Actinopolymorpha singaporensis: one gene and its partner. The protein of the gene in region 1 binds, or shares a complex with, the protein of each later gene. Links are inferred from orthologs where the notes say so. Each region holds a gene or a part of one and is shown in the gene's direction. Other genes may lie near its edges.

What was found. Proteins that work in one complex are often made in the same cells at the same time.
Region 2: the proteins of BLU27_RS22075 (region 1) and BLU27_RS11095 are in contact, whole or in part, in a solved structure (PDB 3PUV), measured with the Escherichia coli proteins. The link is inferred for Actinopolymorpha singaporensis from one-to-one orthologs.

What each region holds. Positions count from the first base shown.
Region 1 is NZ_LT629732.1:4,899,497-4,903,396, reverse strand. What follows is about bases 524-3,508. They hold BLU27_RS22075 (carbohydrate ABC transporter permease), read left to right. Parts: upstream 524-1,560; coding sequence 1,561-2,457; downstream 2,458-3,508. Other genes in these bases: BLU27_RS22070 (CaiB/BaiF CoA transferase family protein), read left to right, coding at 2,533-3,508; BLU27_RS22080 (carbohydrate ABC transporter permease), read left to right, coding at 569-1,564; BLU27_RS22085 (ABC transporter substrate-binding protein), read left to right, coding at 524-562. Also shown: more of BLU27_RS22085, read left to right, coding at 1-523; more of BLU27_RS22070, read left to right, coding at 3,509-3,756; BLU27_RS22065 (enoyl-CoA hydratase/isomerase family protein), read left to right, coding at 3,753-3,900. UniProt on the Escherichia coli protein: Part of the ABC transporter complex MalEFGK involved in maltose/maltodextrin import. Probably responsible for the translocation of the substrate across the membrane.
Region 2 is NZ_LT629732.1:2,442,609-2,446,428, reverse strand. Bases 660-3,564 are described here. They hold BLU27_RS11095 (ABC transporter substrate-binding protein), read left to right. Parts: upstream 660-1,416; coding sequence 1,417-2,712; downstream 2,713-3,564. Other genes in these bases: BLU27_RS11090 (carbohydrate ABC transporter permease), read left to right, coding at 2,705-3,564; BLU27_RS11100 (hypothetical protein), read left to right, coding at 660-1,042. Also shown: BLU27_RS11105 (ATP-binding cassette domain-containing protein), read right to left, coding at 1-134; more of BLU27_RS11100, read left to right, coding at 467-659; more of BLU27_RS11090, read left to right, coding at 3,565-3,628; BLU27_RS11085 (carbohydrate ABC transporter permease), read left to right, coding at 3,615-3,820. UniProt on the Escherichia coli protein: Part of the ABC transporter complex MalEFGK involved in maltose/maltodextrin import. Binds maltose and higher maltodextrins such as maltotriose.

The sequences.
Region 1 (3,900 bases):
TACGGACCGCAGCACGCCTTCGCCGTCGCAGGAACTCGGCCAGGGCGACCCGTTCCGCTCCGGCCTCACCGCGATGGCGGTCAGCCACCATTCGCAGGACTTCTTCCTGCGGCAGGAGAAGACGAAGTTCTCCTGGGGAATCACGTTCGTGCCGAAGGGTCCGGGCGGACAGTTCGTCGCGGTCGGCTGCAGCGGCTGGGCGATTCCCAAGCAGGCGAAGAACAAGGAGGCCGCCTGGAAGCTGCTGAAGCACCTCACCAGCCCGCCGGTGCAGCAGGGTTTCGCCAAGCAGCACAGGTGGGCACCGAGCGTGCGGTCGGCACTGGACTCGCTGGTGCCGAAGGATCCGACCGACGGGTTCGTCAAGGTGCACGTGGACCCGCTGCGCGAGCGCAGTGACCGTACGGTCATCAGCTTCAAGTTCCCCGCCAACCAGTCGCGGATCAAGGAGATCTACGCCACGCACTTCGACCCCCTGTGGACCACGTGTGCCACCGAGGATGTCGCAGGTGCCGCCGCGCAGACCAAGGCGCAGGTGGACTCGATTCTCGCGCAGGGCTGATCGGCGATGGTCACGCAGACGGCCGACCCGCGGGAGGAGCCGGCGACCCGTGGGCGGCGCGGACTCCGCGGCAGTCGCGGCATCGCCGGGATGCGCCGGTCGCGGGGCCCGCTCGGCACTCGGCGCCGGGAGGCGATCGACGGCTACCTGTTCATCGCGCCCTGGTTGGTCGGGTTCGTGTTCCTGGTCGCGGGCCCGATGCTCGCCTCGCTGGTGATGGCCTTCCTGGACTGGGATCTGTTCAGCCCACCCACCTGGGCGGGCCTTGGCAACTTCCGGTTGCTTCTGCATGACCGGCTGGTGGCCAAGTCGTTGTGGAACACCGCGTTCTTCACCGTGATCAGCGTTCCGCTCAACCTGGTGACCGCACTCGGCGCGGCGATGCTGCTCAACCAGCGGGTGCGTTTCCGGTCGGTGTTCCGGACGTTGTTCTACCTGCCCGCGGTGATGCCGGCAGTGGCGAACGCGATCCTGTGGTTCTGGATCCTCAACCCGGAAGTGGGCCTTGCCAACTCGGTGTTGCACATGGTCGGGCTGCCCGAACTCCAGTGGCTGCAGGACCCGCACACCGCCAAGCCGTCGTTCATCCTGATGAACCTGTGGGGGATCGGCAACACCATGGTGATCTTCCTGGCCGGGCTGCAGGGCATTCCGCAGACGCTGCACGACGCCGCGCAGGTGGACGGCGCGAACTGGTGGCATCGCTTCTGGGCGGTGACCGTGCCGATGCTCTCGCCGGTGATCCTGTTCAACCTCGTACTCGGCATCATCGGGTCCTTCCAGATCTTCACCAGCGCGTTCCTGCTCGCCGGGAACGGCGGGCCCGAGCAGTCCACGTTGTTCTCGGTGCTCTACCTGTACCGCCTGGGGTTCGAGCAGTTCCGGATGGGCTACGCCGCGGCGTACGCGTGGGTGATCTTCCTGGTCATCCTGGTCTTCTCGCTGGTGCAGTTCCGGTTGTCGCGGTCGTGGGTGCACTACGAGGGTGAGGACGCACGATGAGCGGCAGCGTGACGAGCGGCAGTACGACCAGAAGCAGGTCAACCAGAAGCAGCGCGACGAGCGGGACGGCGATCGCACGCAAGGCGGTGCTGTACGCCGTACTGGCGGCCCTCGCGGCCGTCTTCTCGATCCCGATGCTCTGGCTGGTGTCCACGTCGCTGAAGGCGCAGGGTCAGGTGTTCGCCTATCCGCCGGTGTGGATCCCGAACCCGGTGCGGTGGGCCAACTACCTGGAGGCGATGGACCGGGCACCACTGCTGGTCTGGCTGGCCAACACCGCGATGATCACCATCCTGGCGATGACCGGGACGCTTCTGTCCAGCTCGCTGGTGGCGTTCGGCTTCGCCCGGCTGCGGTTCCCGGGCCGGAGATTGCTGTTCTACCTGCTGCTGTCCACGATGATGCTGCCGGACGTGGTGACGCTGGTGCCGCAGTTCGTGTTGTTCCGGTCGCTGGGCTGGGTGGACACGTTCGCGCCCCTGGTGGTGCCGGCGTTCCTCGGCGGCGGTGCGTTCAACGTCTTTCTGGTACGGCAGTTCTATCTCACCATCCCGCGCGACTTCGACGAGGCGGCCCGGCTCGACGGTGCCTCGAACCTGCGGATCTGGTGGCACATCATGCTGCCGCTGTCCAGGCCGGTCCTCGTCGCGGTGGGCATCTTCTCGTTCGTCTATCACTGGAACGACTTCCTGCTGCCGTTGATCTACCTGCAGAGCGAGGGGAACAAGACGCTGGCGCTCGGACTGCGAGCGTTCATCTCGCCCACGGACGCCTCGTGGAACATCAGCATGGCGGCGTCGATGTTCTTGGTGGTCCCGGTGCTGATCGTGTTCTTCGTGGCGCAGCGGCAGTTCATCCGGGGCGTGGTGATGACCGGCATCTCGGGGAGATAGCCACGCAGCACACCAGGCAGGCGATCCGGGCAGGCGATCCAGGCCGGCGATCCAGGACAGGTGAGGGGAAACGCAATGGACCAGGGGAGCCTTTCGGGCGTACGGGTGGTGGAGGTCGGCGTCTTCATGGCCGCGCCGTTCGCCGGGATGCAGCTCGCCGACCTCGGCGCGGACGTGGTGAAAGTGGAGCCACCCCGCAGGGGAGACCCGGCCCGCCAGGTCGGCCCGTACCTGCAGGGAGAGGGGTCGGCGTTCGTCCGGCTCAACCGCAACAAGCGTTCGGTGGCGGTCGACCTCAAGCATCCGGGGGGCAAGGCGGTGTTGACAAGGCTGCTCACGACCGCCGACGTGTTCCTGCAGAACCTCCGGCCAGGGGTGATGGACGCCCTCGGCTTCGACTACGAGAGCGTGCGGGCGCTGAACCCGCGGCTGGTGTACGTGTCACTGTCGGGGTGGGGGCAGGACGGTCCGCGGGCGAGCCTGCCCGGCCTGGACGTGATGGCGCAGGCACGGGCGGGGCTGATGAGCATCACGGGGGAGCCGGACGGCCCGCCGGCCAAGGTGGGCGTACCGCTGTGCGACCTCACCTGCGGCCTGTACGGCGCTCTGGCGGCGCTGGCCGCGCTGCGGGCCCGGGACGCCGGCGGGGAAGGGCAGCACGTCGACGTGTCGCTGTTCGAGTCGGCGGTGTCGATGGGCATCTGGGAGGCCGGGAGGTACTTCGCCACCGGCGAGGTCGGCGGGCGGCTGGGCTCGGCGCACCAGAGCACCGCGCCGTACCAGGCGTTCGCCACTGCCGACGGCTGGGTGACGTTCGGCGCGGTCACGCCGCGGTCGTGGGTGGCGGCCTGCGACGTGCTGGGCCTGGCGGAGCTCGCCGACGACCCGCGCTACGCCGACGCCTACCAGCGGCAACTGCTGCGGTCCGAGCTGACCCCGGTGATCGAACGCGCAACCCGCGGTTGGCAGACCGAGGACCTGGTGCGGGCGTTGGAGAGGGCCGGCGTTCCGTGCGCGCCGATCGCGGACTACGCCGAGGTGTTCACCGACGCCCACCTGCGGGAGCGGGACTACTACTGGGACGCGCCGCACCCCACGCTCGGTGCCGTACGCCAGCTCGGTTCGCCGATGCGCATGTCGGCCACCCCGCCGGTGCGCGGCCGAGCCGGCCCGTCGCTGGGCGCCGACAGCCGCGAGGTCCTGCGCGAGGCAGGATTCGCGATGTCGGAGATCGAGGGACTGGAAGCCGCCGGGGCGGTGCAGCACGGCGGACCGGACCGGGAAGGACGGTCGGAGTGAGTGACGCGGGAACCGCGAAGGAACTGCTGGTCGAGCGCGACGGGCCGGTGCTGCGGGTGACCTTCAACCGTCCGGAGCGACGCAACGCCATGACCTGGGCGATGTACGACGGACTGCTGGCCGCCTGCGACCGGGCCGAGTCCG
Region 2 (3,820 bases), 2.5 Mb from region 1 along the record:
CGTACGGCGGTCGTCTTGCCGGCGCCGTTCGGCCCCAGCAGCGCCAGCACCCGGCCCTCGGGAACGGTGAGGTCGAGGCCGGCAAGGGCCTCCACCGCCTTGTACCGCTTCACCAACCCGGCGGCACGAATCATCTCTTTCACTGTCCGGCCCTTCCCGCGAGCTCCGTTGTCGGTAGGTCGGCGTCCTCCGCGTGTGCCGGCCCGCAAGCGGGGCTTGACGAGAGGTCGGGAGCATCGACTCGCGTCGAAGGATTGTACAAGTCTTTACCGGCCGGGCATCGACAACACGCGCCGGAAGTTTCCCCCGCGCAGTGCCCCTCCGGCAGTAATCGCTGACTCACTCGAAGCCTCCGACTGCTCCTGGACCGGCGCCAGGAGTCGAACTTGACCCTCTTCGTCTCCGCGATCACCATGTGCCCAGTGGATGGGGTCGCGCATCTCCGAAGCCAGGAGACGAGAACTCGATGAACTCAAGCCGCGAGGCCGAGGTGACAGGTCTTCAGAAGCAGACGAACCCTGATCTCACCGGGAGCAGCATTCTCGTCGGCTGGCGGGAGGTTCCCGAGCGCGGCGTCCGAGGACTGTTCGGAAACTATTCCGTCGAGCCCGTGATGCGGCAGCAGACGGCCGCCGAGCAGGCAGTCGGCCGATTGCTCATGAGTGCGACGGACGCCGAGGAGACAGCCCGAGTTCTCGCGATCGCGGCAGAGCATGCCGTACAAGTGTCACCGCCACCTCCACCACCCCGAGGGGGCGGCCCGAGCAGCCACTACGCACGCATCGACGCCGCCCGCATAGCCATCACGATCCTGCTGGTCGTGGGCGTCCTGGCCATGGTGATCTGGGCGCTGATCGAGCACGACCCCACCGTTGCCGCGCAGTACGTCGCCCCTGTCAGCGGTCTCGCCGGCATCGGCCTCGGATGGTTGTTCACGAACGGCCGGTCACCTACCGTCCTCGAGGCCGAACTCGCACAGCGAACCGCCCGGCGGAACGGCGCCGCGGGCGGCGGGCGGGCGCCGACCGCAGACGAGCGGTGATCGTCCGGGACTCAGGCCATCGGTTGGTTGCGGGCCGCGGGGTCCACATCTTCGAGCCGTAGGTAACAAGGACCGAGACGACCTCGCTTGGCCCCTTGACCTGTCATGGACCGATCATCCAGAATCGGCCACTGAATTGGTAGGTACCAAGCTTCTCCAAAGAGGTCGAATGGTCGAGCCCAGGTGGGCCGCAGACGACGCAGCCGTTGCGGCCCGACGACGCCGTCGGGCGGGCAGCCCATGACCACAGGCCGTGACCTTCCCCTCCACGTTTCACGATCGACTACCCCCCATTGGTACAGACCACTCCCTGATCCATCGAGGCTAGCGTCAGCATGCTGACGTCTCCACAGACGAACTCTCGGAAGGTTCCCATGTCTGGAGCAGGTCAACTCTCCCGTCGGCGTTTTGTAGGAATGGGCATCGCCGCGGCAGGTCTCAGCGGTCTGGCTGCGTGTTCCAGCGACTCCTCCTCGTCCGGCGGGAAGGTCACGCTTCGGTTCTCCTACCTGTGGACCGGGCAGGAGGCGAAGGCGCTGGAGAAGGTGATCAAGAAGTTCAACCAGAGCCAGTCCAAGATCGTCGTCAAGGGAGTGTCGAACCCGGACGCGCAGGCCCAGCTGGCCGCGATGACCGGGAGCAAGGGCGCGTTCGACATCTCCGACAACTTCGGGAGCGCCACCGGCGCCTGGGCGGAGAAGGGCGTCATCAAGTCCCTCGACGAGTACATCAAGAAGGACTCGTTCGACCTTGGCGACTTCACCGACTCCTCGATGGCGCAGTGCCGGTACAAGGGCCAGGTCTACCAACTGCCGATCGCGGTCAACAACTCAGCGCTCTTCTACAACAAGAAGCTGTTCGCCGAGGCAGGCGTGAAGAACCCGCCGACCACCACCAGCGAGTGGGCCGAGGCCATCGGCAAGCTGACCAAGACCGACAGCAAGGGGCGGTTGACCCAGCTGGGCCTGGCCGGAGCCAGCGGTGCCGGAGCCGACTACCGACTGCTGGGCGTCACCCACGGCGGCAAGTGGTACGACAACGGGAAGCCGACGCCTGAGGACCCGGGCAACATCGCCGGTGCGAACTTCTACGTCGACACGGTCATCAAGAAGTACGGCATCAAGGAGATCGAGCGGTTCGTGTCCGGCTTCGGCGACTACCAGTCGCCGCAGAACCCCTTCTACCAGGGCAAGTTGGCGATGGTGATCGACGGGGAATGGCAGCCGTCGTTCATCAAGGAGTTCGCACCTGACCTGGACTGGGGAGTGGTTCCGGTCCCGTATCCCGATGACAAGCCGGAGTTGGCGAAGACCAACCTGGTCGCGCCGGGGACGTTCTTCATCCCGAGCAACAGCCAGCACCCCGACGAGGCCTGGGAGTTCATGAAGTACCTCGTGTCGAAGGAAGCGATGTTGTCCTTCACCAAGACACTGTCCAACCTTCCGGCTCGCAAGTCGCTCCTGACGGACCCGGCGTACAAGTCGATCAAGAACTTCGACCTCTTCCTCGACCTGCTGGCCAACAAGAACGCGACCTCGATCCCGAGCGAGCCGAGCCTGGCGGAGTACACCTCCGACCTGGCCACCGCCGACGACAAGATCACCCGGTTGGTCAAGACCCCGGCCGAGGCCTACGCCCAGGTGGCCAAGTCGGCCAAGAGCTATGGCTGAGGCAACTCTCGCCAGGCGACGGCCGAGCCGCCGGCCGGCGTGGGCCGGGTTCGCCTTCTCCTCGCCGTGGATCATCGGGCTCGTCGTGTTCATGGCCGGCCCGATCCTGGTGTCGCTCTACTACAGCTTCACCGAGTTCAACCTCTTCCAGTCCCCGCGTTGGGTCGGGTTGAAGAACTACGCGACCCTGCTGGAGGACCCGAAGTTCCTCGGGTCGGTGTTCAACACCGCCTACCTCGCCATCATCGGCGTTCCCCTCGGCCTGGCGTTCGCGCTGCTGGTCGCTCTGGCACTGAACTTCCCGGTCAGGGGACAGCCGCTGTACCGCGCGATCGTCTATCTTCCGGCGATCGTGCCGGTAGTGACGGCCAGCTACCTGTGGCGCTGGGTCTTCAACGCGCAGTACGGATACCTCAACCAGGTCCTCGGCCGGGTCGGCCTGCCGCAGCCCAACTGGCTGGCCGATCCGCTGTGGACCAAACCCGCGGTGCTCATCATCATCTGGTGGGGCATCGGTGCCACCGCCGTGATCTACCTCGCGGCCCTCAAACAGGTGCCGCAACAGCTGTACGAAGCCGCCGCCGTCGACGGCGCGAACGGCTGGCAGCGGTTCTGGTACGTCACCTGGCCGGCTCTCACCCCGGTCACTCTGTTCCAGCTGATCATGGGTGTGATCGCGGCGCTCCAGATCTTCGCCCCGACCTACCTGCTGACCCAGAGCAGAGGCAACGGGGCCAACGGTGGGCCGGGAGACTCATTGCTGACCTACACCATGCACCTGTTCCACAACGCGTTCGTCTTCCTCAAGATGGGCCAGGCCGCCGCCATGGCCTGGATCCTGTTCCTCGTGATCGGGTTGCTGACCTTGTTGATCCTGCTGACCTCGAGGCGGTGGGTGCACTATGGCAGCGAGTGACGTCCTGCGAGCCGGCCGACCGGGGACGGCCACCAGCGGCGGACCAGCGCCCCGGCCACGTCGGCAGTATCTGGGTCGACGGCTCACCCATCACCTGATCCTGATCATCATCAGCCTCGCCTTCCTGGCGCCGTTCCTGGTCATGATCACGACCGCGTTCAAGACCAGCGGCGACATCTTCCGGGTGCCGCC